DNA from 3 places in the Aneurinibacillus baijiui genome. Region 1 is predicted to be linked to each of the others. Evidence: riboswitches for the same ligand, from Rfam matches in the RefSeq annotation. Region 1 holds a riboswitch; each other region holds the start of a gene.
The links. Region 1 has a riboswitch for cyclic di-GMP ahead of AB3351_RS23190 (endo alpha-1,4 polygalactosaminidase). Riboswitches for the same ligand answer to the same signal wherever they lie in the genome.
Positions count from the first base shown of each region.

Region 2: linked by a shared signal. The riboswitch ahead of AB3351_RS16950 (methyl-accepting chemotaxis protein) and the one ahead of AB3351_RS23190 (endo alpha-1,4 polygalactosaminidase) in region 1 are both predicted to bind cyclic di-GMP.
Region 3: linked by a shared signal. The riboswitch ahead of AB3351_RS14350 (anti-repressor SinI family protein) and the one ahead of AB3351_RS23190 (endo alpha-1,4 polygalactosaminidase) in region 1 are both predicted to bind cyclic di-GMP.

Region 1 is NZ_JBFTXJ020000024.1:10,235-20,203, reverse strand. Features, by position in the region: gene AB3351_RS23200 (MDR family MFS transporter) at 1-1,080, opposite strand, end outside; gene AB3351_RS23195 (LysR family transcriptional regulator) at 1,193-2,101, shown strand; gene AB3351_RS23190 (endo alpha-1,4 polygalactosaminidase) at 2,134-2,976, opposite strand; cyclic di-GMP riboswitch class I at 3,022-3,117, opposite strand; gene AB3351_RS23185 (hypothetical protein) at 3,422-4,645, shown strand; gene AB3351_RS23180 (tetratricopeptide repeat protein) at 4,647-5,546, shown strand; gene AB3351_RS23175 (DUF2194 domain-containing protein) at 5,550-7,394, shown strand; gene pelF (GT4 family glycosyltransferase PelF) at 7,391-8,830, shown strand; gene pelG (exopolysaccharide Pel transporter PelG) at 8,793-9,969, shown strand, end outside.
Region 2 is NZ_JBFTXJ020000010.1:12,796-22,764, forward strand. Features, by position in the region: gene AB3351_RS16925 (alpha/beta fold hydrolase) at 1-525, shown strand, start outside; gene AB3351_RS16930 (hypothetical protein) at 522-593, shown strand; gene AB3351_RS16935 (hypothetical protein) at 761-931, shown strand; gene AB3351_RS16940 (hypothetical protein) at 1,284-1,457, shown strand; gene AB3351_RS16945 (YetF domain-containing protein) at 1,898-2,590, shown strand; cyclic di-GMP riboswitch class I at 3,032-3,115, shown strand; gene AB3351_RS16950 (methyl-accepting chemotaxis protein) at 3,272-5,020, shown strand; gene ggt (gamma-glutamyltransferase) at 5,173-6,834, shown strand; gene AB3351_RS16960 (MFS transporter) at 7,030-8,223, opposite strand; gene AB3351_RS16965 (TetR/AcrR family transcriptional regulator) at 8,258-8,854, opposite strand; gene AB3351_RS16970 (methyl-accepting chemotaxis protein) at 9,041-9,969, opposite strand, start outside.
Region 3 is NZ_JBFTXJ020000007.1:77,517-87,485, reverse strand. Features, by position in the region: gene AB3351_RS14375 (tetratricopeptide repeat protein) at 1-1,542, opposite strand, end outside; gene AB3351_RS14370 (SDR family oxidoreductase) at 1,691-2,449, shown strand; gene AB3351_RS14365 (helix-turn-helix transcriptional regulator) at 2,715-3,587, opposite strand; gene fabF (beta-ketoacyl-ACP synthase II) at 3,712-4,947, shown strand; cyclic di-GMP riboswitch class I at 5,071-5,156, shown strand; gene AB3351_RS14355 (transposase) at 5,168-5,332, shown strand; cyclic di-GMP riboswitch class I at 5,843-5,927, shown strand; gene AB3351_RS14350 (anti-repressor SinI family protein) at 5,908-6,126, shown strand; gene AB3351_RS14345 (hypothetical protein) at 6,296-6,520, shown strand; gene AB3351_RS14340 (YiaA/YiaB family inner membrane protein) at 6,646-6,882, shown strand; gene AB3351_RS14335 (STAS domain-containing protein) at 6,967-7,794, opposite strand; gene AB3351_RS14330 (helix-turn-helix domain-containing protein) at 8,030-8,587, shown strand; gene AB3351_RS14325 (YbaK/EbsC family protein) at 8,594-9,070, shown strand; gene AB3351_RS14320 (spore germination protein) at 9,533-9,969, shown strand, end outside.

The sequences.
Region 1 (9,969 bases):
CATATCATATAGCCATCCACCCAGCACAGTGCTTAGTGCACCGCCGATCGCAAGAGAAAAGCTATTAAATCCATAATACGAACCCAGACGATTCGCTGGAGCAAAAAGTGTCACTACGTCGTGCAATACGGGAGCTACCATCATATTTCCTACAGCAAACAGCAATCCGTCAGCGATGATCATTTCGATCGTGGTTACGAATCCAAGCAAAAATAAGCTCAAACCCATCACCAGCGCACCAATACCGATCAGCACAAATCGAGCCGATACGTTTTGAAGCCATACAGCTACCTTCAATTGAAGTGCGATGACAGTAAGCGAGATTGTTGCATACATAATTGCCACACCGCTCGTATCCCCCGTAACCTCCTCCATTCGGCGCGGAATCGTCAAAAATAGCTGCATATACAAATAAAAATAACCAATCAGAATAACCGTATAGAGCACGAAGGGACGATTCATTATAATCTCCCGCGTATCCGCCACCCAGCTCCTACTCGTTACCTCCGCTTCAATCTTCGGCAGCGTCACCCATACCAGCATCGCTACCGCTATGAAAAGCACACCCGATACCAAAGAGAGATAGAAGAACTGAACGGACGCCAATACGCCACCAACAAGCGTTGACACAACCATGCCGGTGTTGACTACTACACTGCGGAATGCAAAAATCTCTTTTCTCCCTTTCTCCGGAGTGAGCCTAGCAAATGCCGCAAGAAAGGCAGGTTCAAATAATGCCCCGCCAAGACCCGATAAAATGGCGGCAACAATAAACTGCCACATTTCCGTACAAAAAGCAAAGCCTACAAACCCAGCGGCCCGTACGAGTACCCCGAATACAAGCGCTTGTTTACAGCCGATCCGATCCGCAAGCATCCCCCCTAAAAATGAAAAACCCTGCTGCGAAAACTGACGGATACCAAGCAGAATTCCGGCCATTGCCATAGACCAGGCAAAACTTCCCGTCAAATACAGCGTCAGATATGGAATCAATGCATAAAAGCCCAAATTCATTAAAAAAGAACAGATAAACAGCACCCGTACACCTAACGGCGACATTCGCCATACATATCCAACCATACGTTCCCCTCCTCGCTTTCTACAATAAAGCAGGAAATGTCATTTGTATAACGAATGATTTTGATACATGTTATCTATTTTTTCGATTAAGCAAAGGGAAGGAGACATTCGCTTGGATTTTGAACAATTACGTACATTCATTGTATTGGCTCGCAACAAAAGCTTTTCTAAAACGGCTGAGGCTCTGCATCTTGTACAATCCACAGTTTCTTCGCGCATTCAAGCCTTAGAAGCTGAAGTCGGTAAACCCCTCTTCATGCGCGATCGGCGCAAGGTAGACCTTACTGCCGCCGGATATACATTTCTTCCATACGCTGAACGGTTGCTTTTACTCAATGAAGAGAGCTTGCTAAAGATACAATCTATGAAGACGTTTGAAGATCAGCTATCTATCGGTGCAACCGACACGTTATGGAAATATGTTCTCTGCCCTGTGGTTGAAACGTTTTTCAATCAATATCCTACCGTCTCACTAAAAATAAAAACAGGACATTCCTGGGATGTGGTGCATCATTTGAAGGACGGAGTTGTACAGCTCGGCTTTGTATACCTCCCACAGTCTATCCCGGGTTTTGAAGTACTCCCCTTCTATGAGGAGGAAATCATTCTCGTCTCCCATCCAGAGCATGAAGCAGCACGCTGGGATGCGGTAGCGCCTGAATTCCTTGCAAGCCTCCCTCTTCTATATGTGGATTGGGGAAACCCGTTTTATGAGTGGGTGAGTGAACTGCTTCCGCCTGAGTATGTTCCGCAACTGCACATCGACAATGTATCGATGCTCCTTGCTCTCCTGCAAAAAAACATCGGAATGGGATTTATCGTTCGATCCGCCGTAGAAGAAGAACTGCGTGCTGGGCGCTTAGCTGAGATCCAACTCACAGACGGACTCGTCCCTCCAAAACGCACTGCCTTTATTATGGCGCAGAAGGAACACCTGCACCGTCCCGCTATTCAAAGCTGGCTTAAAACCATGCAAGAGCTTAGACTGCTCTCCCTTTCTACAGAAAAAACTCCTCTTTGATTTACTCAAAGAGGAGCTTTCTATCTTCTACTCTACCAAACATCAAAACCTTTGGTTGTGTGGAAATGAATGAAGCCTTGTTTCTTTGCATACTCTGTACTCTTCGCCTTACCGCTAAAGGATATGGTAAATACAGAGAACGGATACTGCTTTTGAAGTGCGTGCAGTTCTGCCATCCGATCCTGTGCCCACTGATCCTTCGCTACGGTCGCGTAATCGAAGTTCTCCCACATAAAGCCGTCTACATAAGGAGCTGTATATCCAGTCAACGTACCGAATCCCCAGTTTTGAATCAAATATAGACTTGGGAATTGCGCCTTGATCTCACTCATAAATGCTGCCATGCCGAACTGCTGCAGTGTAAGCATTACAGGATCATTTCCGTGCTGGTCATCAATATCGCCTACTGTATCGAGAAATACCCCATCAAATCCTTTTGCGGCTACTTGATTTTTCACTTCATCCATCAATATTTGTTGATAGTGCGGGGAAGTAATATCCATTAAATACGAATCCCATTCAGCAAAATGAACCTTCTCATTCTCCCGGAGGAAGAAATCAGTGGCCTCGCATTTATTTAATAGCGTCTGATTCCATGACGCAACTTCCATTGTACTCACATAACCCATGACCATCGTGCCGCCTTTTTTGATCCGTTCGATATCGGCTTTGGTGTAATGATACGGCTCAACAATAACCATGTTGTAATTTTTCATTTCATTAAATACGCGTGCGGTCGGTTTACCATAGAAAATTTTATAGGAAGTCACCTGTTGGAATGGAGATACTTTTGCTGCACTCACGTAAGTTGAAGACCCTCCTAATCCGAATAGTACCAAAGTCAAAGACAACAGTGCGACTGTTAACTTCTTCACGAAAAATCCCTCCAGAGATACACAGAGGGATGGGTGGTTTCGCAGACTGGCAATCGGTACCTCCGCACTATAATAATATGCGCAGATCGACGACCCATGCCTTTGCGTCCTTGCTTTTCAACAAGTTTGCCCATCACCAGATATGTATGCAGTTAATTTTTTTTCTTACTTTTATTATACACGCGCATAGATCTTTAGCAATATAAAATAGTTAATTATCTTGTCACATACGTGACATTTACCTTACAATTTTGAATCCTGTTTTAAAAACTATCATTCCAAATACATATACATTTTTTCCCCTTTATATTTTGTTACACACTTTCCATTTGATGCCTTGTGAGCACCATAGGTACAATAAACGTTGGCCATATAAATATTTTTATCAATATCTGTACAATTATTATACAAATCGGGTAAAAGAAATGGAAAACGGAGGAAATAAATGTTTTATCGTCAGCATTCTCTCATAAGAAAATATGCTGAGCTTATCTGTGTATTCCTGGTTTTTGTTCTGTTGGATTGGTGGACAGAACTGCGATTTACAGAATTTCAGCCAGCCCCGACACTCTTTATCGCTCTTCTATTCTCACTGCGATACGGCTGGAGCGTCGGGCTTGTTAGCTCGCTTATGACTATTGCTTATATTGTAGGAACTGCGACGGTTCGTGGTGAAGATGTACTGTTGCTATTTTTTGATTTTGAGCGGGCAAAATGGCTGCTCTTTCATTTGATTCTAGGTATTATTCCCGGATTGTTCATCACTAATCTCCGTGAACAATATGAAGCGCAATACTATCGTAATCAGGAAATAATTGAAGAGAATCGGCAGCTGCGACGCGCGGTAGATCGATTGAGCGAGTCACGGAAGATACTTGAAGGGAAAATTCTCGAATCGGAACAAAGCATTCATACGCTGCTTGAAATTATGCGTGCACTTGATGCTAGAGATCCTGAGTCTACGATTACCCAAGCCGCCAAAATTCTGGCTGATTTTTTCAAAGCCGAGGAATTTGGTATCTATCATCTTGATCAATCAGAGACAGCCCTGCGGTTGAAGATACGAATGGGGCAATCCGAAAAGTTAAAACCAACCCTGTTTATCTCAGATTCTCGCTTCTACAGTCGATTACTGCGAGAAAAAACTGTCATTATGCGCCGAGCAGATGACGAGGCATCTACACCTGTCTTAGCAGGTCCCATTCTTCGCGAGGGCAGAATTAAGGACGTGCTGATTATTAGCCGCATTGCTCTGGATCGTCTAACTCCACAAAGCGTTCAATTCCTGCATCTTCTGTTAGAGCTTATTTCTGACAGCACTGAAATCGCAGCGCTTCGCCTCGAAGAGAAGGGAGCGGGAATTACATACCCTGGCACCTCCATCTATTATCCGGAGGCTTTCCAGCGACGCGTGCAGATTGAGCGGGAGAGAGAGGCCGAGCTTGAACAGCCGTATACAGCATTTGATATATCGCTTCCTACACATTTACAGCTTGAGGCAGATGAATGGAGCAAGCGCCTAGAGCCGCATATGCGGGAGGTAGATATCGTCGGCTATGACAAACGCGATAACAAACTTCTTTTCCTGCTTCCGGCAACCGACCAAGAGCAGACGAAGAATTTCATCGAACGGATCATGCCTGTGATTTCATATGACAAGGGGGAGTAAAATGTACATCGTTTTTTTCTTTGTGCTGCACACATTAGCATTGTTTCTGCTAAGCCGTCTACTCCTTCCTTCTCTAACAGAAGAAAAGCGCGGAGCAGCTTCCTGGATCTTTGTTGTTTCCATCTTTCTTCCCTTTATTGGTGAAATCTTAGGGCTTATCGTCTGGCTTGCTGAAAAAAAGACGCATAACCGCTCAGCTTTGGATACATATGATGAGTATACGCGAATACATGTGGATAACTACGAGAATATCATTGAAGAAGCCGCGAACGATTATCGTCTGCTTCCGATCATGCAGAGCTTGGAGATGGATGATAGCGAAATAAAAAAAGAAATGCTTATCCGTCTGTTGGACTTGAATATAGGACAAAAAGGTAAATATTTGTACACAGCCTTACAAAATGAAGATACGGAGGTCGTGCATTATGCTGCAACATCAATCAATGTCTTAAAAGACCGGTATATCCGTCGCATCTCCTCCCTTCGAAACCAGTTGCGCAGCGAGAATCCGGCAATCTACTTAGAACTTGCCCAAGTCTATCAGCATTATCTAGAAAGCGATCTGTTAACCGGAGAGATGAAGCACATGACGGCACTGGAATACCATAATGTATTAAAGCTGGCGATACAGATAATTCCTACCAATCCTCACCTTGTCTTTCAACAAGCTGAGGTATGCCTGCTTCTTAGGAAGAACCAGGAAGCAGAAGAACTGGGGAGACGTCTTATTCATCAGTTTCCCGCTTATTTCGGCGGCTATCTTATTCACATGCAGCTTGCTTACCACAACGAGAACTGGCCGCGTATTCGGGAAATGATCCAGCGAATGCGAGAACAAGTAAGTGAGGGCGAATTGCCCCCTCGCTGGGTTCCAGTTTTACGCCAGCTTGAAGGAGCGTAATCTATGAAAGTTAGAACAATGAGTATACTCATATTTCTTGCTGCTATAATGCTTCTGCTTACTGCAGGGCTACAATTTATGCGCAGTAACGGCGCATATAAGCTTTTCTCTCTGACATCTGGTCCAGGGGAAGTCGTACAAACAATGAGCGCTCCAGATAAAAAAGAAAAAGGGCAGACTATCACAATCTCAATCCTCGACTCTTACTCTACGGTTGATCGCCCTCTGCTTTCTAATCTGGAGCATGCATTACAATACGCTAAAGTTGATTATGAGCGAATTACTGTAGAGAATCTGGCTACACTGACCCCTTCCCCATACCAAGTTCTCGTACTGGTTGGGGAACAAGTAAATCAATGGCCGTACGAGACGATTCGTTCGTATGTACAACATGGTGGTCGCCTCGTCGTAACCACGCGTTTCCATGATCCAAAGTGGAATGAACTGGTCGGCATCCAGGAAAGCCGCGGCTTCTTCAAAAAGGATGTGAGCGGACTTACTTTTAACCGCCCTATTTTTCCAGGGTATCCGAACATCCCTCCGCAATCACGACTGTTTATCAACAGCATACTTGACGTATCCTTACAGGCGGGAGCCGATGTCTACCTGTCAGCCGAGAAGAAACCCTTGCTCTGGACTTATCCATATGGAGAAGGAAAAGTAGTGTATTGGAATGCCTCCACACTCGTAGACAAAAACACGCGCGGTCTCCTCCTTCATTCGATCGGATTGGCGCTTCCCGCCTTTGTAACCGGACAAGTTGCAGCCAAAGCGGTCTATATCGATGATTTTCCCGCACCCTGGCCGGAAGGGAGCAATAAGGCGATTGCAGCGCATTACGGGATGAATACGAGCGAATTCTTTAGAAAAGTCTGGTGGACAGATATGAAGCGCTGGGCTCATGAATATAACATTGCGTATACAGGTCTGATGATCGCCACATACCGTGATGACCATACGCTCTCATCGGAGGAATTAATTCAGCTCGATAAAGACACAATGGTTTTCTTTGGACGCCAACTGCTCAAGCTTGGAGGCGAGATCGGCATACACGGCTACAACCATGAATCGCTTGTTACCAAAGGGGAACCCAATGATACGGAATTGGGTTATAAATTATGGAAAGACCAAAACGAGATGGTCAGAAGTCTGCGCAGTGCACAGGAGGTATTCACACATTATTTTCCTGAGGAGAGCTTCACCACCTATGTTCCTCCTTCCAACCTGCTTGGAAGAACCGGAACTGCTGCGATACACGAAGCGCTACCGCACGTGAATACAATCTCTTCGATCTATGCAGGCGCACCCGGTAAGGGTTATCTTATTCAGGAATTTGGGGCGGATAAGCGATTCCCTAACCTATATCATATGCCGCGCATTACAAGCGGATATCGTTTCGATGAGGAGACCGCCTTCTTACAGGCCGATTCTCTTGCCAACTTTGGCTTGTTCTCTCACTTTATTCATCCGGATGATATCATTGATCCTTCACGCGCTTTCGGACGCGGCTGGCCGGATATGCGAAGCGATTTTGCCCGCATGCTAGCGCATGTTCAGAAGACGTATCCGTATGTAGAACCGACGACAGCTCGGAAGCTCGAACAGAGATTGAAGGCATACCAATCAGCTACGGTACGCGTACGCTATGCACCGGATCGAATCTATCTTTCAGGCGATAAACTGCCCTCTCCTTCTTACTTCTTGCTACGAATTGAAGAACACAAGGCAGTAGATACACAAACAGCACAGGGCGCTGAAATCACAAAAATGCCGGGGATGGATCATCTTTTTCTGATTAAAATGACGCAGCCTGAGGCAGAAATCCAGCTAAAAGGAGGAGCATCATGAAAATCGGAATCATCGCTGAAGGCAGTTATCCGTATGTACGCGGCGGAGTATCGAGTTGGATTCATACCATCATCTCCAATCTTCCTGAGCACCAATTTGAAATTATTGCGATTTCTGACCGGGAAAAGCAAGAAAGCGAGCGTAAATTTACACTACCATCCAACGTGAGCGGCATTACAGACCTTGCACTCACACATGCCACGCCAAAGCGAAAGAAACCAACCCGACTGGGAAAGAACGAAATCGATCCCCTTCATGCTTGGTTTCGTTTTCAACCGGCCGAAAACGCACTTGCGCTGATTGGAGATGATGAGCGATGCGGAACAATCGACGGCTTCTTTGAAAGCAAGTTTTTCTGGGATCTTGTACAGGAAACATACAACGATGAATATCCAAGCGCATCCTTTATTGAATACTTCTGGATGTGGCGTTCAATGTATACACCTATCATTTCACTTTTGCAAAATGAACTGCCAAAAGTCAATGTGGTACATAGCGTATCAACAGGATACGCCGGACTGCTTGCCGCTTATATGAAGCAGACACAGGGCGTGCCTATGGTGTTAACGGAGCATGGAATTTATGCGCGGGAACGTGAGGAGGAGATCCTGCAGGCTTCATGGGTGTCCCCTCTCTACAAAAAACGATGGATTGCCTTCTTCTATCATTTGGCGCAGCAAGCCTATCAGGAAGCAGACGACATTATTACATTGTTCGAACGCAATGCCTCCTATCAAAGCGAAGCAGGTGCACCGGAAGAGAAAATGAAAATTATCGCCAACGGAATTGACTATCATGCTTACAGCCGCATTGAAGCGAAGCCGGATAGTGACATATTCACCATCGGTATGATTGCTCGTATTGTACCAATTAAAGACATTAAAACAATGCTATATGCAGCAAAAATTATGCAGGATGAGGGCATACCTTTTGAGTTAACCATTATGGGTCCAACCGATGAGAGCGAGGACTATTACCTTGAATGTATACAGCTTATTGATTCGCTAGGAATTGGGGAACGCGTCTTCCTCGTAGGCAACGTGGATATCGCCTCGTTTCTGCCTTCCTTCGATATCCTGGTGCTCAGCAGCATATCAGAAGGCCAGCCGCTCTCCGTGCTCGAAGGCATGGCTGCGGGCCTTCCCTGGGTAGTTACGGATGTGGGGGCTTGTTCTGAACTGATATATGGAGCAGGTGATGATGTCTTCGGCCCCGCCGGTTGGGTCGTCCCCCCGGTTAATGCCGCCCTGCTGGCAGAAAAGTGTCGGTGGCTGTATGAACATCGCTCAGAAGCAAAGCGCTTCGGAGCGAATGGACGACGTCGCGTGGAAGCGCACTACCAGATAAAGCAAATGATCGATAGTTATCGAACACTGTATGCGCAAAGGGGGAAACAATATGGCCGGGATCGGCTTTCGCCTGCAAAACCTATTTAAAGAAGATTATTTCTCCTCCCGTATCAAGGCATACGGCTATGCTGGGCTGGTAACTGCCGGTCCCTGGCTCACTGTGGTCGTATCCATCGCACTGCTGCAGTGGCTGTTGGGCCGCTTTACATTCATCACCTTTGCAGAGCGGCAGCTATTCCTGCTTACGGTGTCCTATAGCTTCATTTTTTCGCTTATTCTTACGGGAGGATTACAGCTTGTAGTTACCCGCTATATCGCGGATTTGCTATACGAGAAACAAAGCAACGACGTTTTTTCCACTTTTCTTGGCGTTACCAAAATTGTCTGCCTGCTGGCGGCGGTATGTGCTTTCATCTTTCTATCGTTTTCTTCCTTGCCGTTTTTGTATAAGCTGGTCGCCTTCTGCCTATTCATCTCCATTACACTGATCTGGATTCTGATGATTTTTCTAACGGCAGCAAAATATTATCAGTCCATTGCCTATGCATTTCTTGGCGGAAGCCTCGTCTCTGTTGCGCTTGCTCTCTGGTTTGTCCGGGACGGTCTGCCGCTCTCGATCGGTGAGCATACGCAGGCGTTTGGACTGCTGAGCGGCTTTTCCATTGGTATGATGCTTACACTATTTGCTCTATTCTATGCGTTGCTGCTTACCTTTCCTGCGCGCGACATGAAAAAGCAATTTGCGTTCCTTGCATATTTTGACCGGTATCCGTCTTTATTTTGGACAGGGCTTCTCTATAACTTGGGAATCTGGGTATGCAATTGGATCATATGGTTTGGAGAAGGTGCTGGAGAAGACGGGGTCTTTAGGTTTCATACCGCATATGACAGTGCGGTATTCTGGGCGTACATAACCATCGTGCCTACATTAACGATTTTTGTCGTCTTCATCGAGACGAGATTTTACGAACGATACCGCATTTTCTTCAGCTATGTAAATAACGGAGGAACTTTGCATCAGATCAAGCAGGCTAAAGCTAGCATGCTGCAGGTGCTTAGGTATGAAATGGAGCGTTTGCTGCGTGTCCAAGGTTTATTTACCCTTTTTATTATTCTGGTTGCCGGCTATGCAAAGCCCATTCTCCATGTTAGCGAAGAGTTCATCACACTGTTCCGCTTCGCAGCCATAGGCGCTTTCGCTAATGGCATCCTGCTTATTCTGCTTC
Region 2 (9,969 bases), on a different contig from region 1:
CATGGCGGCAGTACAAGGACGGGTATCTATTCATTTGAACTGATGTGTGAAGACCTGCATCTTTTTGCAAATGAAATGGGTCTAGAGCGGTTTACATTAATCGGTCATTCAATGGGTGGAACCGTATCTTACCTCTTCTCGGAAAGATATCCAACAAGGGTCGAACAGCTCGTTATTGAGGATACTCCTCCTCCATTCTTTGATAAGAAGATCGAAATACCACCAGAACCATCAGAAGACCTGCCGTTTGATTGGCTCGTAATATCCTCGATTTTACAGCAACTCAATGAACCCAATCCTGAGTGGTGGGCGCGTCTAAACGAAATAGTTTCACCAACACTTATAATAGGTGGGGGGGCCACTAGCCACGTTCCTCAAGAAAAATTGAAAGAGGTTTCTGAACGTATTCCTAATTGTGAACTCGTGACAATAGAAGGCGCTGGACACAATGTTCATCATGCCAATTTCCCGGCTTTTTTGGCTGTAGTTAAGCCTTTTTTGAACTCTCAGATGCAACGTTCTTGATAGGTGAAAATAACATTGGAAAGAGCTCTATATTTTATGCTTTAGAATACCTACTTAGCAATAAATAGTCTATTCAAGAACAGGAGTATTTCCAAGTTATCGATATTGATACACAAATGGATAAAAGGGTAAATAAAAGTCTGGTTGACAAGATAGTATTAACAGCGGAATTTAGGAATTTACCTATAGAAGCGCATGAGTGGAAATGATTTATTGGTATATAAGAGTTTTTTTGATGTCTACAAAGAGAAAGTCCGCTGATTTAGCGGGCTTTTTTGCGTTTGGTGTGCCAGCAGCGGTTAAAATAAAATGGAAACGGAGGACTGGGGAGCGAATCGTATCGGAAGTGATCAAGGGGGAACGCAGGATACTGGAAGGTTTGATGTTCGGGGAGAGAGTGAACTAAATGGTTGCCTACCTGGTATATCCCGACAACATTTTATAAAATTAAGCGGCTAATGCTGGCAAAGCTGGTTGCCCTCATAAAAAAACGCGAAAGACCAGCTATTGGTTTCGCTGCAGGAACGGGAAGCACAAAGGGAAGAAGGGGATGAACAAACAGGTGCAAAATCAGATGCTATATCACCTGCTGCAGTATGTAGAATATCGGCAGCAGGTTGCTAGCCTGGACCGACGAAAAGAAGGCATCTTATAGGAAATGAGGAGCAGTGCAGCAAACTGACAGAATGTTAGAAAGAAGTAGAAGAAATGTCGTATTAGATCGGTGTAATTGAATCTGCCTGCGACATCCTTGATGATTGGCAGCGAAACATCGCGCAGGCAGCGCTAAAATCAAAAAGCGGGTATGTGCCATTATGGCGGAATTAAGTGGGAAGGACCTGTTAGAGATGCAAGCTCTGACGCTGCACTATGTTGTATATCGTGTCGTTGGCGTCGCGTTCTCGTATTATCAACCAATCCTGCCTGGGTGAGCGTGGAAGCGACATCATTCATTATGTGGGCGCTGGTGCATGTATAGGTTCGATTCCTGTGTCCTGAATAAAAGATAAGCAAAGAGACTATTTCAAGAGAATAGTTCATTTTTTAATGAAGGGCAATTAAGTTGCAAATGCGCTTAATGTATAACAGACCACCTTTAGTACAGATAATGGTGTATATGGAGGGAAGACATGGATATAAATTGGATCTGGCAAACACTTTTAATTTTTGTAGTGGGCGTGCTTCTATTAAGGATTAGTGGGAGAAGATCGATCTCTCAGATGAAAATACCGGAAACTGTGATTATGATGGTGGCGATTGGTACATTGCTTATTCAACCAGTAACAGGCAAGGGGTTATGGATATATCCAATTACAAGTTAATGGATTATAGGCACCCTTTAGAGTGTCCGAAGCTATCAGGAAGGGCAGGAATGAATGTGCTAGAAGTTCTCATACGAACGATAATGGCTTTTATTATCTTGCTTATTTTGACGCGAATTTTAGGAAAAAAGCAAGTGAGTGAACTTACATTCTTTAATTATGTAACAGGGATAACATTTGGTTCGATTGCAGCTATGATTGCAGTTGACAGAAGAATTTCAGCCGCTGAAGGTATAGTAGGTTTAATCGTTTGGACCATACTAACAATGCTTGTAGGCTACATTGGGTTAAAAGTACCGAGAGCACGTGTGCTATTAGACGGGGAGCCTACAATCATTATCAAGAAAGGAAAGATCTTAGAAAAAACAATGCGAGATGCACACTACAATATGGATGATTTAAGTATGATGCTACGGGAAAAGGGTTTCTTTTCTATTGAGGAAATAGAATATGCTATTCTAGAGCCGGATGGGCAGCTGTCTGTTCTGAAGAAACCAGTTTATCAAACACCAATAAACAAAGATATAAATATTGCTACAAAACCATTCAGGTATGTACCTACCGAGTTAATCGTAGACGGGGAGATCGTATATAAAAATCTCAAAGATTTAAATTTGGATGTAGCATGGTTAGACGAACAGATTCGGAAAACAGGACTTCACTCACTTGAAGAGGTATTTTACGCTGAACTACAAAGTGATGGTACTGTGTACATAGATAAAAGAAAAGATGCTTTGTATTAGCTTGAACTGTAACCCGAATAAGGGACTTTTTTTAAAGTGTTCATCATTCGAGTTACAGTTCAGTCTGTCAGAAGTTTTTTAATCTGCTTTTACAAGTGCGTAAGTAGGACGTGCATAGTGTAATTCCATTCGACAGAGCATACCTGTGATTTCACTTAAATAAGAAGTGCTTGTTTTACCGCTGTCGAACACTGTCATGAAATGTAGATATATGCGTAAGCGTTTTCAAATGTATTCGACAAAGAAACTTAGAAAAAAATTCTAAAAAAAAGAAAAAAATATCAAAATAGGTATAAAGAATAGTGTTTTATTGACCGATTAGTATAATATCACCAGATATTTTTACATTTAAAGTAAAACATTCATTTTTTCGGATCTTTTGTTGTAGTGTCTAAGTATGTCGTGTCATGGGTTGTTTTAAAACTTAATATCGTATGATGTCGAACGAAACGGCACCCACATTGAAAAATGTGCTCGCAAAACCACAGATCTAAGGTCAATGACTATGATGGCTGGGTTACCGAACTCCGCAACGTTTTTCGACAAGGCTATCCCATTTTTATAGCCTTTTTTGTGCTGTTTTCATACAACTTGTCTAACTATCATAGTGACTCATACGACTTTGCAAGAAGGACTGTACTATGCTCCAAAAATTGTAAGGTCATTACTGGAGGGTTTTCAATGAAAAAGTGGTTGGGAAAGCTAGCTACACCATCGATTAAGACAAAATTGCTTGGATCATTTCTTGCTGTCTCGTTAATCCCTTTGATTGCTCTTGGCGTCATTAATTTCTACTTTTCAAAAGACGCGATGATTGAATCAAACAAAGGGCATTTAAAATCCTTAGTTGATAATGCGTACATTCTGGCCGAGACGTTGAATAACGAGGCAAAGGCGGGAAAGATCACACAGGAAGAAGCGCAGGAAAAGTTCCGAATAGCGATAGCTGGGGAGAAGCAACCGGACGGAACAAGGAAGACGCCAACCAATTTGCCGCGCATTGGCGATGGCGACTATTTCTTTGCCTACAATAAAGAGATTCGTGCTGTGATGCACCCGAAGAATTTTGAGGGGCAAATCAAGGATCAGCCTAATGAATTAGGTGTAAATGCAAACCGTGATATGTACAACCAAAAAGAAGGCTATTACACATTCTTATGGAAGAACCCGGGTGAAACAGAACCGCGTGAGAAGATCGCATATCTTCGCTATTTTAAGGAATGGGACTGGGTTATTGTAATGGGCTCCTATTACGATAATTTCTATGAAAAAACACAAGAGAGTAAGGAAATCACAATCTATATGCTTCTTGTAGGCCTGGTGCTGGTAACGACGGTGTCCCTGTTAATTGCATCAAGTATCACGAAGCGGATCAATCGGGTTAAAACTGTGATGGAGTGTATGGGTCAAGGTGACTTCACCACAAGGGTTGCAGGAGATGAGCGGGATGAGCTTGGACAGATGGGACAAGCCCTCAATGAAACCATTGATAAGATTTCCGAGGTACTTTCCCAGGTTAAAGAATCCTCTCGTTTTGTGAAAAACTCTGCCGATCATCTAGCTGAGGGAGCACATCAATTAAAGAGCGCCTCAACAGAGATTGCCTCTTCTGTAGAAGACGTATCACAAGGATCGGAGCAGCAATCTGATACTCTGCAAAATCTCTCCAGCTATATGGAGGAGCTTGCAGCGAGCTTCGAGGATACATCGCATAATATGGCATCTGTTAATAGCATGGCAGTCAAAGCAAGAGAGGCCAGTATAGACGGAAAGGAAAACATTCAAGGAACGATTAAGCAAATGGGATCGATCAAGGATTCTGTGCAAGAGATCCAGGAAGTCATTACGCTGCTTAATCAGCGTACAAAAGAAATCAGCAATTTTGTCACTGTCATTACAGATATTTCTTCACAAACAAACTTGCTTGCACTGAATGCTGCCATTGAAGCAGCTCGTGCGGGTGAACATGGTAAAGGCTTCGCCGTTGTAGCAGAAGAGGTTCGCAAATTGGCTGAGCAGTCCGCAAAATCAGCAGAAGAAATCAAAAGTATTATCGGCAGCATTATCGAGGAATCAGAAAGAAGTAGAGAGACGGTTCGGATCAGCAGTGAAGCTGTGCTAGAAGGAACGGAAGTGGTTAAAGAGGCCGGTCAAGGCTTTGATCAGATTCTATCATTTGTAAATCAAGTGGCACAGGGAATCGAGAATGTCAATCGATCCATCCAAGAGGTAAACAAAGGGGCTCAGGACATTTCTAGCTCTGTAACCGAGCTTGGGGCTTTTAATGAGCAGACGAATGCGAGCACACAAAACGTAGCTGCATTAATTGAAGAACAGAATGCGATGGCGAAGGAAATTCATGCCGCAACAGAGACATTGGCTCACCAGGCAAATAGTCTAGATGATATGACAAAGCGTTTCACCGTATAAGCCCAGATGAGCATTGTAAGGGAGGTGATGCTGCGGAGTAGATCAGTTTAGGCAGTTGCTTTATGATACAAAAATCTTCAAGTAAAAGGGGAAAGAAGATGAATCGAATTGTAAGAGCTTCAGTAGGGGCTACATTGGCAGTTGTGTTATTTATGTTTACTTCCTTTAGTGCTCTCGCAGCAAATCGACCGACAACAATGGGTTCTGGCGGTATGGTAACAACTCCGCATTATCTCGCTTCTCAAGCAGCAATCAAGGTATTACAAGAGGGCGGGAATGCGGTGGACGGTGCGATTGCGGCGGCTTCTACGCTGGCAGTTGTATATCCACATATGAACAGCATCGGCGGCGATAATTTCTGGCTGATCTATAATGCAAAGACGGGCGAACTCAAAGCCCTGAATGCAAGCGGTCGTTCAGGTGAAAAAGCCACCATTGATTTCTATAAAAACAAAGGCTATAACACGATTCCAGCGCGTGGTTATTTAGCTGCTAATACCGTGCCAGGTGCGGTATCAGGATGGCAAGAGGCTTATGATTATGCTAAAAAAAGCATGGGCCATAGCGTCCCTTGGAATAAGCTGCTAGATTCCTCCATTCATTATGCGAAAAACGGATTCCCTGTAACGCAAAGCCAGGAGAAAAACACAAAAATGAGCCTGGATGAAAAGGATAAAGAGTTCCGCAATCTGCAGCGTTTTGAAGGCTTCGTAAAAACCTACCTGAAAGCTAATGGGGAGCCGTATAAAGAAGGCGAGCTGTTCAAGCAGCCGGATTTGGGTAACACATTGCAAGTGATAGCCAACCAAGGAGCAAACGGTTTTTATAAAGGTGAAATCGCGAAAAAAATCGTTGCCGATCTACAGGCAAACGGCGGATTATTGACAGCAAAAGACTTTGCTGATCATCGTGCTGATTGGGTAAAACCGATTACGGTAAATTACCGTGGCTATCAAGCATATAACCTTCCACCGAATACGCAGGGCATGGCTTCATTAGAGATCCTAAATATCCTAAACAACTATGATATGAAAAAAATAGGTGAAGGTACGGCTGATTATTATCATGTAATGATTGAGTCGATTAAGCAGGCGTTTGCTGACCGTGATAAATACTTAACAGATCCAGAGTTCAGTGATATCCCGCTTGACAAGCTGTTATCAAAAGAGCACGGAAAAGCATTAGCAGAACGTATTGATATGAAGAAGGCAGCAATGGATGTAAAACCCCTTGATCCAAAAGGCGATACAGTATGGTTAGGTGTTGTTGATAAAGAAGGAAATGCTGTATCGATCATTCAAAGTATTTACCATGAGTTTGGTTCAGCGGTTATTCCAAAAGATACAGGTGTTGTCCTGCAAAACAGAGGAAGTTTCTTCTCATTAGATAAAGCAAAAGTAAATCACCTTGAGCCGAAAAAGCGCACATTCCATACATTGAATCCTGCTATGCTGATGAAAAACGGAAAGCCGTATCTGGTATATGGAACGATGGGTGGAGAAGGACAGCCTCAGACGCAGGCCGCAATCGTAACAAGAATTGTCGATTACGGCTTCAGTGTACAAGATGCGCTAGAAGCACCAAGATGGCTGCATGGGCGTACATGGGGGGCAGTATCCAACGATATGAAAATCGAAGGACGCGTACCTGCTGACGTTACAAAAGAATTAATCAAGCGTGGTCACCCTGTCAATGTGTTCCCAGACTACTCGGACACAATGGGACATGCTGGTGCGATTTTAATTGACCCTGTAACGAATATTAAATACGGTGGTGCAGATCCGCGTGGAGATGGCGCTGCCGTCGGATATTAATCATTGTATATAAATATGTAAGAAAAGGGGCTGTCCAGAAAGTCGATTTTTTGACTTTTGGACGCCCCTTTTTATGTTCAAGAACGTTGATATATCAGTGTTCTTGATTTTTAAATTGGAGGGAATTTGCCCTTTTCGGACAGCCTCTTTCTTTGCTTACTGGTTGTTATGCATTTTTTTGTAATGAAGAAACTGTTAGCCGACAGGTTGATTGTCTGTTGCGTTGCCAGTGCTAGTTTTGTTACTCATTGCAGTCGAACGGGAGCGATTGAACATGAAAAACAGAATGGTTGTAAAGATTAGCAGCAAGCAAGCAGCAAGTACTCCGTATTGGAAACGTATGGACGAAGTGTGGAATAGTTTGCCCATGCTATCAAGTACGATTGGCGAGAGAAACTGACCGATAAATGTACAGCTCGATGTAATGGCTACCGCCCGATCACTTTGATGCGGTGCGACGTAGTCCATTGCTTTGAGGGTCAGCAGGGGAAAGAGTACCCCTTGCCCAAATCCGACGAGACAAACACTGACAATAATAAGCGGAACGGCATGTGTGAACGATAAGATTGTAAACGCAATACCCATGCTGAATAGCATGATCGGTATGATGAATTTCTTGAATACTTCCTGCAAGCGTACAAGTAGTAAGCTTGTAATCATACCACCAACGGTTGTAAAGGAAATGACGGAACCGGCGAGTCCGGCGCCACCTAAGTGACTCTGTTCGAGATAGAGCGCCATATTGGTTGCGATGGAATAATAGGCAAGCATAACTCCGCCCATAGCGAGGGCATACCCGTATACAGGAAGTGCGATTTTCTGTTTTGGTCCATCGCTTTTTGCTTTTTGTACCTTGTCTTTAGGTAAAAAGAAATACACCAGAACCATGATGACAAGTCCCATAAAGTAAACATTAAAAGGGACACGCCAGCCGTAGCCTGCAAGAAAACCGGCGAACATCATGGTGACAATGCCGCCAAAGTTGCTAAAAGCAGCATTGTAGCCCATCATTTTGGCCCGTTCTTTTCCTGAGAAGTAGTCGCTGATTAAGGACATGGACAGCGGCATAACCAGACCAACGCCTACACCTAATAGGAGGCGGAAGGCCAGCATGGCTTCGATGGAGTTAACAAACTGTGCGCCGACTCCACCGATCAGATAGATCAATAAGCCGGTAAGCACAATGGTGCGCTTTCTTATTTTGCTTGTGAGAAAGCTTGCCAAAAACGAGAAGGGAATAATCATAAGAGATGGTGCAGTTAAGATCAGTTTGATAATAACTGGGTCTGCATCAGGAAACGCTTTGGCAATCAACCCGAGAGCAGGTGAAATAGCGGCTCCAGCCATCACGGTTGCCATTGAAATTGAGATGATTGTTGGCTTGAGCATTTTATTGATAGAAACCACTCTACTTTCTTTACATCTACGCCTTTAAGTGGCGCATTACTTTTTCAACCGAAACAGTAATCGGTGCAAATCCTTTTACATTCCATAATGTGAGTCCATGACTAAGGGAAAGGTAGTAAATGGCCAGCTCCATTGGATCATCCTCTACAAATACACCATCCCGTTGTCCTGCAGCAATGATGCGGCTGATTCCCTGCATTGCCGCTTGATATTTTTCACTCATTGCCTTTTTTATTTCAAGAGGAATGGACTCGGATTGAAATGCTTGAATGACCAATATATGGCGATACAGTCCTTCTTCTAATGATGCTGAAAAGGTTCGTTCCGTAAGCCATGTAAGCTTCTCCCACGGCGTACCATCCCGTCGCTCGATATCATTCACTGCTTCAGTAAACATATCCAATACGTTCATAATCAAGGAAATATAAATATCTTCCTTGGATTGAAAGTAGTGATAAAACAAGCCGTGACTTAGGTTTACGGACGAGGTAATATCACTGATTTTTGTTGCTGCAAATCCTTTACTGCTAAAGATTTTTAGGGCAGCATTACTGAGTTCTTCATACCGCTTATCCCGAATCTTTTTATATTGCTCATCACTTTTCGGTGCCATCGTGTATCTTCCTTATTCATTACAATTTTTGATTGACTAACAAGTCAATTTCTTTACTATTTTAGAGGAAACGGTGATACATTGTCAATGCTTGTACTCTCTGTACAGTGCAATAAGATACGCATTACAAAAAGGGGCTGTCCAGAAAGTCGATTTTTTGACTTTTGGACGCCCCTTTTACGATCGTTATAACTTGAATTTCGTTACTTCATGTTGTAATTCTTGGGCAAGCTGGCTAAGTGCATCGGCGGAAGCGGTAATCTCCTCCATCGAAGCGAGCTGTTCCTCTGCAGAAGCGGCAACGGACTGTGTACTTCCGGAAATCTCAGCGGACACTTGGGCTAATTGTTCTACCGTAGCGGTAATTTCTTCGGTGCTTGCTGAGACTTCTTCTGTGGCTGCTGAGACCTCTTGCATTTCTCCAGCGGCTTGCTGCACAGAGAGGAGAATACGCTGGAATGCTTGTCCGGCTTCGTTCACGACAATGGATCCGTTTTCGACTTCCTTTGTTCCTTTTTCCATGACGTAGACAGCGCGCGATGTATTTTTTTGGATTTCTTCGATCAAGACAGAAATTTGTTCGGTGGACTGTCTCGATTGCTCAGCTAATTTACGTACTTCATCTGCAACTACAGCAAAGCCCTTGCCATGTTCTCCGGCACGTGCTGCTTCAATCGCTGCATTAAGAGAAAGCAGATTGGTCTGTTCAGCAATCTGAGTAATCGCCGCAACGATTTGTCCAATTTCCTGCGAGCTCTCCCCCAACGTACGGATAACGGCTGCTGAGTCATCAACTGTGACGCTAATGGTTTGCATTTGTTTGATGGTTCGTTCAATCACTTCATTTCCCTGTTGTGCTTCTTCAAGCACTACACCGGCTGAGCTTGATATCGCAGAAGTTAATTCAGCGATGCGTTGCACGGCGATCGCATTTTCTTCAACGGCTCGTTTGGTCTCATCCATACCACGCATCTGATTCTCAGCTCCGCCCGCCACTTCCTCGATCGAGGCGGCAGCTTGATTGGTCGCATGAGAGGATTGTTCAGAGCTGGCAAAAAGCTCTTCTGATGAAGCGGCTACTTGTTCCGAGCTTGCGCTGATTTTGCTGATAAGCT
Region 3 (9,969 bases), on a different contig from region 1:
GTATCTTGAGAATAATCGATTCCTAGAAAATTCATCTCCTTTTTTCGCAGCTTTACTATACCAATATGTCGCCTTTTCTTCGTTAGCTTTAATGCCTTGGCCTAATTCATAAAGTGCAGCCAAGTTACGTTGTGCTACAGTATAGCCTTTTTCAGCAGCTAAATTATAAAAATAAAAGGCTTTATTATAATCTTTTTTAATTCCTTTTTTTCCTAAATCGTAAATTTCACCGACTATGTTTGCTGCTACCATATGATTATTGTTTGCGGCTTTTTCTAAGACAGGCAAAGCAACTACAGGATCATTAGCGTATTGAATGCTTATTAACCCTAAAATAAATTGGAATTGAGGATGATCATATTCCCGTTTTTTAATCTCATTTACAAGTTCAACATCCAAATCAAGCCACATTTCTTCTGAAATCGACCCTATATTTTTATACCCTTCAGTCATATGGAAAAAATTAGCATCGAAATCTCGAAATTGGTAGAGTAAATCAAATGCTTTTGAAACATCTTCATCAAGTAATTGTATAATATGAGAATAAGTAAACGGTGTAACAATATATTCTCTATCTGTTTGAATAAATAGCTTGCATCTTACATCACCTGACATGGAATTGAAATATGCATAAAGCGGAAGAAGTTCATCTGCCTGCATACAAAGTACTTCATTATCAATTAAACAAAGGCCTGAGGTAATTTCACTATAATCATCAATCATGTTATAGTCAGTGATTGGCGAGATGATTTTACAAATAACTTCACCGGTTTTTGGAAAATAAGTATTGGTAATACTAAGGTACCCCAAAAATATTTTACTCCGCTTTTTCAGTCGTGCTTCTTCAACAGCATTATCTAGTAGAAACAGTTGAACTTCATAGATACGATCATTATATTCGGTGTATACTTGACATGTTTTCTGTTCAAATAGACTGTGAACATCTTTTGTATCCGTATATAAAGGTAATTCGAAATCATCCTCATCATCTAGTTCGCTTAATTCAAATTCTGGAACGTAACAAAAACATGAAATATCGTCAATGTTATCAACATAGTTCTCACTAAAATAAGGAATAAAAAATTTATTCTTATTTTGTAGGCCCTTGCTTAAATCGGCTAATTCAATAGAGCCAATTTCAAATAATTCATTTGACTGAAGATTTTTTGTTACGTGTAATTTGGTATCTGTTATCTCGCTTTCTAGTACGCTGCACAATTCCGAAAACATTTGTTTCGCTACGGGTTCCATATCAAAGCCGTCGTGTACAGCTTTGTTACCAATCAAACGAATGCCGCTAAATAATTGATACAGCTTGAAATCTATCAATTGCTTTTGGAGCAAAATATCCAGCATTTGAACAAAGGTAAGATCCGATGATGAAGGCATTTTATTTTTTACTATCTGTGCTGTAAAATGCTCTGCAAATTGTCTCATTTGAATTATGGCATAATTTGTATTGCTAGTTAGGTTATTATCGATGGAAACGAACCATTCATCTATAGCTAATTGACCTACATAGCGACTATAACTTGTAAGCAACAAATTCCCTCCAACCCCCACATACATATTTGTATAACCTTATAAACATTTTATATTCTACTTAACGTACATGCCAAGTGAATAAGTAGTTTAATTATTTATAATGTTTGGTAATCTATAATAATAAACGTAATGGGAGGGTGCTTTTATGAGACTTCAAAATAAGGTAGCAATCGTAACAGGAGCCGCTTCGGGAATTGGGAAAGCCATTGCTGTTCTTTATGCAAAAGAAGGAGCGAAGGTCGTCGTCTCAGATATTAATATAGACGCTGCGAATTCAACCGTCGAAGAAATCAAATCCAACGGCGGAGAAGCAATGGCGATGAGGACCAATGTTGCAAAAGAGGAAGATATACAGAATTTAATTGATACCGCTGTTAACACGTACGGCACGTTGGATATTCTAGTTAACAATGCAGGAATTATGGATAATTTTGAAGCGGCCGGCGATATCAAGGATGAAGACTGGGAACGAATTTTTGCTGTTAATACTACAGGTGTTATGCGTGCTACACGTAAAGCATTGTCCGTATTCTTAGAGAGGAAAAATGGGATAATTATTAATGTTGCCTCCGTGGGAGGATTATACGGGGCTCGTGCAGGTGCAACGTATACTGCCTCTAAGCATGCGGTTATTGGGTTCACAAAAAACACAGCATTTATGTATGCGAAAGAAGGCATTCGCTGCAATGTGATTGCGCCGGGAGGAGTGGAGACAAATATCAGTACCACGATGACGAATATTAATGAATTCGGTATGGGACGCATACAACCGGGAATAAGCACCAACCCACGTACAGGCCAGTCAGAAGAAATCGCAGGCGTTGCCCTGTTCCTTGCTTCAGACGAATCAAGCTTTGTTAACGGAACAATCATAACAGCAGATTCGGGTTGGACTGCATATTAATTCATAGCACCAAAATAAAAAGGGGGCTGCCCAATATTATGGGTTAGCCCCTTATCCTGTTTCCTTATCAAAACCGGGCATTAGAACCAAAATGTAAATAAGGTGATATCCGCCTAACACTTGTCTACACCTAGACCCATAGAATGTAACTATGTCTAGTGGAAAAAGGAGGAGAAACTATGGGTTTCGGTTTTGGTGAAGACGTTATTGGTATCGTGTTGGTGCTTTTTATCCTTCTTGTGATTATCGCATGTGCATGTGACAATTAATGGTCGAAGCCGGGCGTCTCATCGTCCGGCTTTTTTTCTGTCAGCAGTCGTTTTAATTTTGCTTCAGTAGATGATTCCTCTACAGGAGTATACACGCTACATCGCAAATCCATCGCCCCTTGGACTTGCAGGGAAGTTAAATTAAACAGCATTTTTCCCACTTTGGCGTGCCGGAATTCAATGAAAACCTCTGGAGCCATGCTTACTTGGCTCTCTTGCCACAAAGACTGAAATTCCGGATGAAGATGAGTCATTTCTTCAAGAAACTGATTATACCATGTATCTCCTACATATTGGCCGTAATAAGCACGGAAGATAGCAAGAAATCCCTTAATGAAATGTTCCCAATTAACGGCTAATGACCGCAGTTCTTTTCTTGTAAAGAGTAAACGAATTAAGTTTCGTTGTTCATTTGGAATTTGTTCGAAATCCAAAAAAACATGTGCGGCAGCTCGGTTCCAGCCGACGATATGGAAGTGTCGATCAGTAATCAATGTCGGACAATAGTTAAGTTCTGACAAAATTTTTCCTAAGGACGGAGGGATTTTTGTTTCCAATGTTTCTGGTTGGGAAGCATTTGAATTGGCTTCTAAGGCAAGGTCATATAGATATTTGCGTTCATCATTATTTAACTGCAGGGCGGTTGCAATAGCATCTAATACCGATGTAGAAACGTTAATATCACGCCCTTGCTCTAGCCATGTGTACCAAGTGGTGCTTACGCCTGCTATTTGAGCGACTTCCTCCCTTCGCAAGCCGGGTGTCCGCCGCCGGGTTCCTGTTGGTAGTCCAACAGATTGAGGTTGAATGTTAGCTCGCTTTGATTTTAGAAAGGTGGACAGAGCGTCAAGTCTGTTTTGATTATTCAACGTTTCCATGCCCCCTCATCATACGAATGATCATAGTAGTAATTATACTAGGATAAACAACAACTTGTAATAGGATAAGTAGCATGTGAAAATATAACAAAATATTCAAGGGGAGGGATCAAGCTTGGAGCGTGTAGTGATTACAGGAATGGGAGTCGTCTCACCACTGGGCAATGAAGTAGCAATGTTATGGGAAAATTTGGTTAATGGTAGGTCAGGTCTTTCTTTTATTGATACATTTGATGTAAGCGGGCATAAAACAAAAATTGCTGGACTCGTCCGTGATTTTCATGCCGAGGAACTTCTAGGACGCAGGGATGCAAAGCGTATGGATAGATTTTGCCAATTTGCCTTAGCTGCAGCCGAGCAAGCATGGATCGATTCGAACCTAGATATGGATCAAGTCGATCCGACACGTCTGGGTGTCTATGTTGGCTCCGGCATAGGAGGAATTGAAACATTCATTAAAAATGTGGATCTGCTTCGGGAGAGAGGAGCGGGCCGGGTAAGTCCTTCGTTAGTATCCGCAATGATTTCGAATGCGGCTGCAGCGCAAATTAGCATGAAATGGGGCGCGATGGGTCCTTCGATGTCGCCTGTTTCTGCTTGTGCAATCGGCAATACAGCGATTGGCGAAGCGTCCAGACTTATTCGATTCGGGGGAGCGGATGTTGTCTTTGCGGGCGGCACGGAGGCTTCGATAACCGACTTGTCTTTGGCCAGCTTTGGGAATGCTACAGCTTTATCTACAAGGAATGATTGTCCGGCTAAAGCAAGTCGTCCGTTTGATGAGAATCGGGATGGATTTGTCATGTCGGAAGGCGCAGGCATTCTCCTTCTCGAATCGTTGTCTCACGCATTACGAAGAAACGCACGAATTTATGCTGAGGTTATTGGCTATGGTGCAAGCTCAGACGCGCATCATATGGTATCTCCGCATCCGGAAGGTAAAGGCGCATACCATGCTATGAAAATGGCGTTACAAGATGCTCAGATTTCTTTGGAACAAGTCAATATCATTAGTGCTCATGCGACCAGTACGGAAGCCGGTGACATATCGGAAACCATAGCCATTAAAAAATTATTCGGAGCGCAAGCATATAACATCCCTATAACAGCGAATAAGTCTATGACCGGCCACATGTTGGGTGCAGCGGGTGGGGTAGAAGCCATTGCGCTGGCAAAATGCCTGCAGGAAGGAACGATACCTCCTACAATCAATCTAGAACATGCGGACCCGCTATGTGATTTAGATTATGTACCTAATACTGCCCGTCAGGCAAATGTAGAGATAGGGTTATCCAATTCATTTGGTTTTGGCGGTCACAATGCGGTAATCATTTTAAAAAAGTATGAGTAATGTGTAGTATTACAAGCAGTTATGTTCTACGGGAATTGGTAGATAAAGGTTGCGTATATGGCGGATAAAAGAAAAATAGTGAATACCTATTCCATTGTGCACTAATTTTTTGTATCCTAATGTATGTCGAAAAGGCAAACTCATTGAAAGATGAGGACGCAAAACCACGGGCCTACTGTATAAAAAGCTACGGCAGCCGGGTTACCGAAAGGAGAAAAAAATGAAGCGGAAGTATTCACGTGAGTTTAAGTGCAAGGTCGTACAGCAGGTATTGGAATGTAATAAGCCTGGCAGCATAGCCAGACAGCATCGAATCAACAGTATTATGATTTTTCGGTGGATGAATGAATATAAGCAAGGAAAATATGATAGTGAATCTGTATAAAATGGGGCTGTCTAAAAAGCCAAGCATGTTGATGTAACAGCATGCTTGGCTTTTCCGTCTATATCATTGCCTCCTTTGTTAATGACCAAAATGAGCAAAAAAAAATCCGGCACGGGGCCGGTACAGAAAAGAAAATATTGGGGGGTTCTTGTTAATAAGTTACCACAATTGGTAATTATTTCATCTAGGCAAATAAGTGGAACTTATACAAAGCCGCCTTAAACGGATAAGTAGGAACATAAGCGTATATTATTTTTGATTTACTTTACGATTGCATTCCCTGTAATCTGTCTGGTTAGTTTTATCACCTGCTATTGATTTCCTTATATGTAAGCAGTAGGGTTTAGGTGTGACTATATTGTGACTTCTTCATGACAAAAGAACCTTTCCGTGGGTACATGTAATCGGTAAAATAGATTTACAAGTTAGAAAAAATATAAATGACCTTACGAGAGGCACACCTTACTAACAATAAAGGTCAGGTAAAAAACAAATACCTAATCAAAATACTTGAGAAAAAGGCAAACCTGACTGAAAAGCAGGGACGCAAAGTTCCAGGTCTACGGTATAGCACTATGACGGCTGAACTACCTCTTAAGAATTTGCGGGGGGCGAAGATGGTTAGGAAGCAGAACGAACTTGATCAAGAGTGGGTGTCTCTTATGCTGATTGCACGTGAGTTAGGAATTACCCCGGAAGAAATAAGAAGTTTTTTAAAAAGCGAAAGTAACGCTATACACCAAGTGGTGCTAGAGTCTAAAGAGATGACATACCATTCATATAGGATAAGATGAGAACCTTCTGTCTATAGGGCAGAGGTTTTTTTGTTTATGAGCAGACACAAGCGTATGAGGGGTATTCTCAAAAGTAGCACTTATATAGTATGATCCAATACAAGCAGTAGCAATATGCCCCAGCATCGCTTTATTTGCCAAATAGACTGAAAGAAAGGGCGGAACCTGTATGGCTGTTACACTGCGTATTTGCCATAAGTGTGCGGATGACGTAAAAAAGCTGAAGAAAAAGCTCAGCAAAATAGAACCGAAAGCAAAAATCTGCGTGGGATGTCAGTCGATGTGCAAGCTTGGCAAAAAGAAGGAATTTGTTATCCTCGGTAAAGATGAAATGGTAACAGGAAAGACGACGAAGAAGGTTGTTAAAAAGGTAGGAAAGCTGCTTGCTCGATAAAGTTTGTTTCCGATTGCTCCATTACTAGAAAATATAATTTATTTTTTCTAAATTTCAGTATACACAATAGGAATAAATTGGTTGATAGCGAATATGTGAATAAGAGGATGGAGGTAATGGATGCAATGAGACCACGCAGAAGAAATACAAAAGCATTTACAAATATGGCCTGGGCAGCATTTATTTTGTCGTTTGCAGCGATGTTCATCGGGATTTACACATTAGATGCCCCGCTTCCGGTGAAAGGATATTACATCGTATCAGCGCTTTTCTTAACCATGAGTTCTTTTGTACTGCAGAAGACGATTCGGGATAATCAAGAAGATGATGAAAGGTACGCTGACGAGTTTAACAAAGAATAAGTTGATGCCGCAAAAAAGGATCGCAAAACTTCTAAGGTATACGGAAGTTTTACGATCCTTTTCATTTGGAGATGAAAGGGGTTGCTACATGGCGAGATAGTTCTTTAATGCTTGCTGCAACGTTCCTTTCATTTCTGCTCTGTCTTTGAATGATATGCCTTCGTTAATCATTTTTCTTACAACTTCAGGGCGTAATCCTGTAATGATAGTACTGCATCCCATCATTGAAATCCCATCAAAAATTCGTAATAGATGGTGGGCTACCTCCATTTCCATCTGAAGGACGCCAGACAAGTCCATGATTAACGTTTGAATATGTAAGTTACCAATCTCCATTAATACTTTTTCTTCTATGATTTTGGCTCGATACGCATCAATTTCTCCAATCAAAGGCAAGATACATATAGATGGGGAGATTGGTATAATAGGAACAGAGAGATTATGAACTAATTTCTTTTGCGATTCAATTAATTTATCCTTGTATGCTGAATAGCTAATGAAAAAGTTGTTAAGAAATTGATCAACTAATTCATTGATTCTTTTCTCCATTGCATAAAATTCTTCGCGTGTAACATGCTTGCCTTGGATATGATCGTAATGGTATAGAAAATTCCATAACGTTCTTCGGATCGCTTGTACCCATTCTAATTTGAATTCCAATGTTAATGAGTACTTCGCCCATAAGATTCCTTCCTGCTTGGCGAAAGCAATAAGCTCCTGCTCCCGATTTTCCACAACATACAAGACAAGCCGATGAGCATTTAGTAAAAGGTTGATGTTACCGATTAAGTGGATTTCTTTGATTTTTTCTCGCACATTAACGGCTTCCGCTAATAGCATGTCCTCAAATATTTGTTTATTTTGTGACAGAAATTCTTTCATTTCCTGTCCTTCCTTAAAGACTAAATCCAATACCATCACTCCCATCTATGTTGAGTAGTATTTTAAAAAAGTACGGTATTTCTCGGTGATTAGGTTAATTATAAAGGTGGTTTTTGGAGCTGATATCCGTTATAGAGTACCCACTTTATGAAAGTCTGAAACAGCAAAATGTGTATATAAAAAAACAATGGTTACTGGCTTGTATTATTGTTTGTTATATCATAATATTTGTTCAATATAATAAATTAAAATGAAAGGAGAGTATATGAGCTCTATTCACGTAACAATTGGAAATAACCTAGAGAAAATCAGAAAAAAAAGAGGACTAAGCCTCGATAAAGTTGCCGAATTAACCGGGGTTAGTAAAGGGATGCTGTATCAGATTGAACGGGGGGATTCCCAGCCGACTGTCACGACGCTGTGGAAAATTGCTACAGGTCTTCATCTTTCCTTCTCCTCTTTGATAAAGAGTGAGGAGAGTAGTGTCTGCGTCGTTTCACGGAGTACAATCTCACCGGTAACGGAAGACGATGGAAAGTGTAGAGCGTATTTGTTGTTTCCGTTTGATCCCGAAACCAGACTAGAGATTTACAGCATCGTATTGGATCCCGGTGGAAGCTATCTCTCATCTCCTCACAATGAAGGCGTATATGAATATATTACAGTTATCACAGGGGATTTTACAGTAAAGATAAAGGATGAAATTTTTCATTTACCTGAGGGTGATGCGATACGATTTGCGGGCAATATTCCGCACATGTATATAAATGAAACCGATCAGGATACAGTCATACAAGTTACCATGTATTATGCGGAGGAGTGAATGTTTATGGAGAAACTAAAAGGGAGTGCGCAAAAAGTGCAAACGCAGCTTGCGGAATTAGGTTACACAAATCAAGTGGTGGAGTTGCCGGAAAGCACCCGAACGGCTCAAGAAGCAGCGGAAGCGATCGGCTGTGACGTGGCTCAAATTGCGAAGTCTATTATTTTTCGTATGAAGGATTCGGATAAGCCCTTGCTTGTCGTTGCCAGTGGAGTAAATCGTATCAATGAAAAGCAGCTGGCGAAACAGCTCAATGAAAAACTGGGAAAAGCGGATGCTGACTTTGTGCGAAATCGTACAGGGTTTGTCATTGGTGGCGTTGCGCCGCTAGGGCACACCGAATCAATTGTGACACTGATCGACGAAGATCTGTTTAACTATGATGTGATATGGGCCGCTGCAGGCCATCCTAAAGCCGTATTTCAGCTTACACCAGAAGAATTGGCGCAGATGACAAAGGGACAGGTGGCTACTGTCAAATAAAAGCGCTATAGTATAGCAAAACCCGAATAACGGACGATTGTACCCATGTCCGTTATTCGGGCTTTGGTTCAGTGTTTTTGGCTTGTTTATACTAATTCTTATTTTCCGCGACATGCTTTGATTCTCCTATTGTCCATGGCAGCGGCTCCTCCATTTGGGGTTGGATAGTAGGCCATATCTGCTCGAACCCTAGGATTCTCAGCGCCTCCCATACCCGGCACATTTATAATATTTTTAGAAAATTGAACGTAAATAATCGTACGCGTTTAGTGAAGAAATGGGCGTAGGGAGGCTAAATGAAGTAGGAATATGAAAGTAAAAGACAAGAAGATATCCGAGTTAGCAGCCGACCTGGCTATCAGGTCGGCTGTTTGCTTGTTCTAGCAAACGTATATGTTTTTCTTACATCTACCATAATGAAGAATAAGAATATGAGTACGCGGATAGAGAGGAGGGAGAGTGGTGGGTTTTTTACAGAATTGGCGGCTGCGTGGTAAAAAATCACTTGCCACACAGCGACAGGCAGACGAGATCTTACAGAGCACAATTAGTCCATCTCTTGCTACCAATCTTCAAACCATACGAATGCTATTCAGTAATATTCCTGAGTTAACGATTCGTAACGTATCGGTAAAAAAAGGGTCGCCAATGGCTCTTTTATACATGGATGGTCTTGTAGACAAAAATATTATTAATACAGATATTCTTCGACCGCTTTTACAGCAGGAGACAGATGAAGTAGATGTCCTATCCTCGGTTGTATCGGTAGGAAAGATCGAGCAGGTACAGAATTGGTCTGCCATTGAGCAGGCTCTTTTGAATGGAAAAAGTATAGTCTTTATCGATGCTAAAACATCCGCCTATGCATTTCATACACAGGGGTGGCCGCAGCGAGCGAT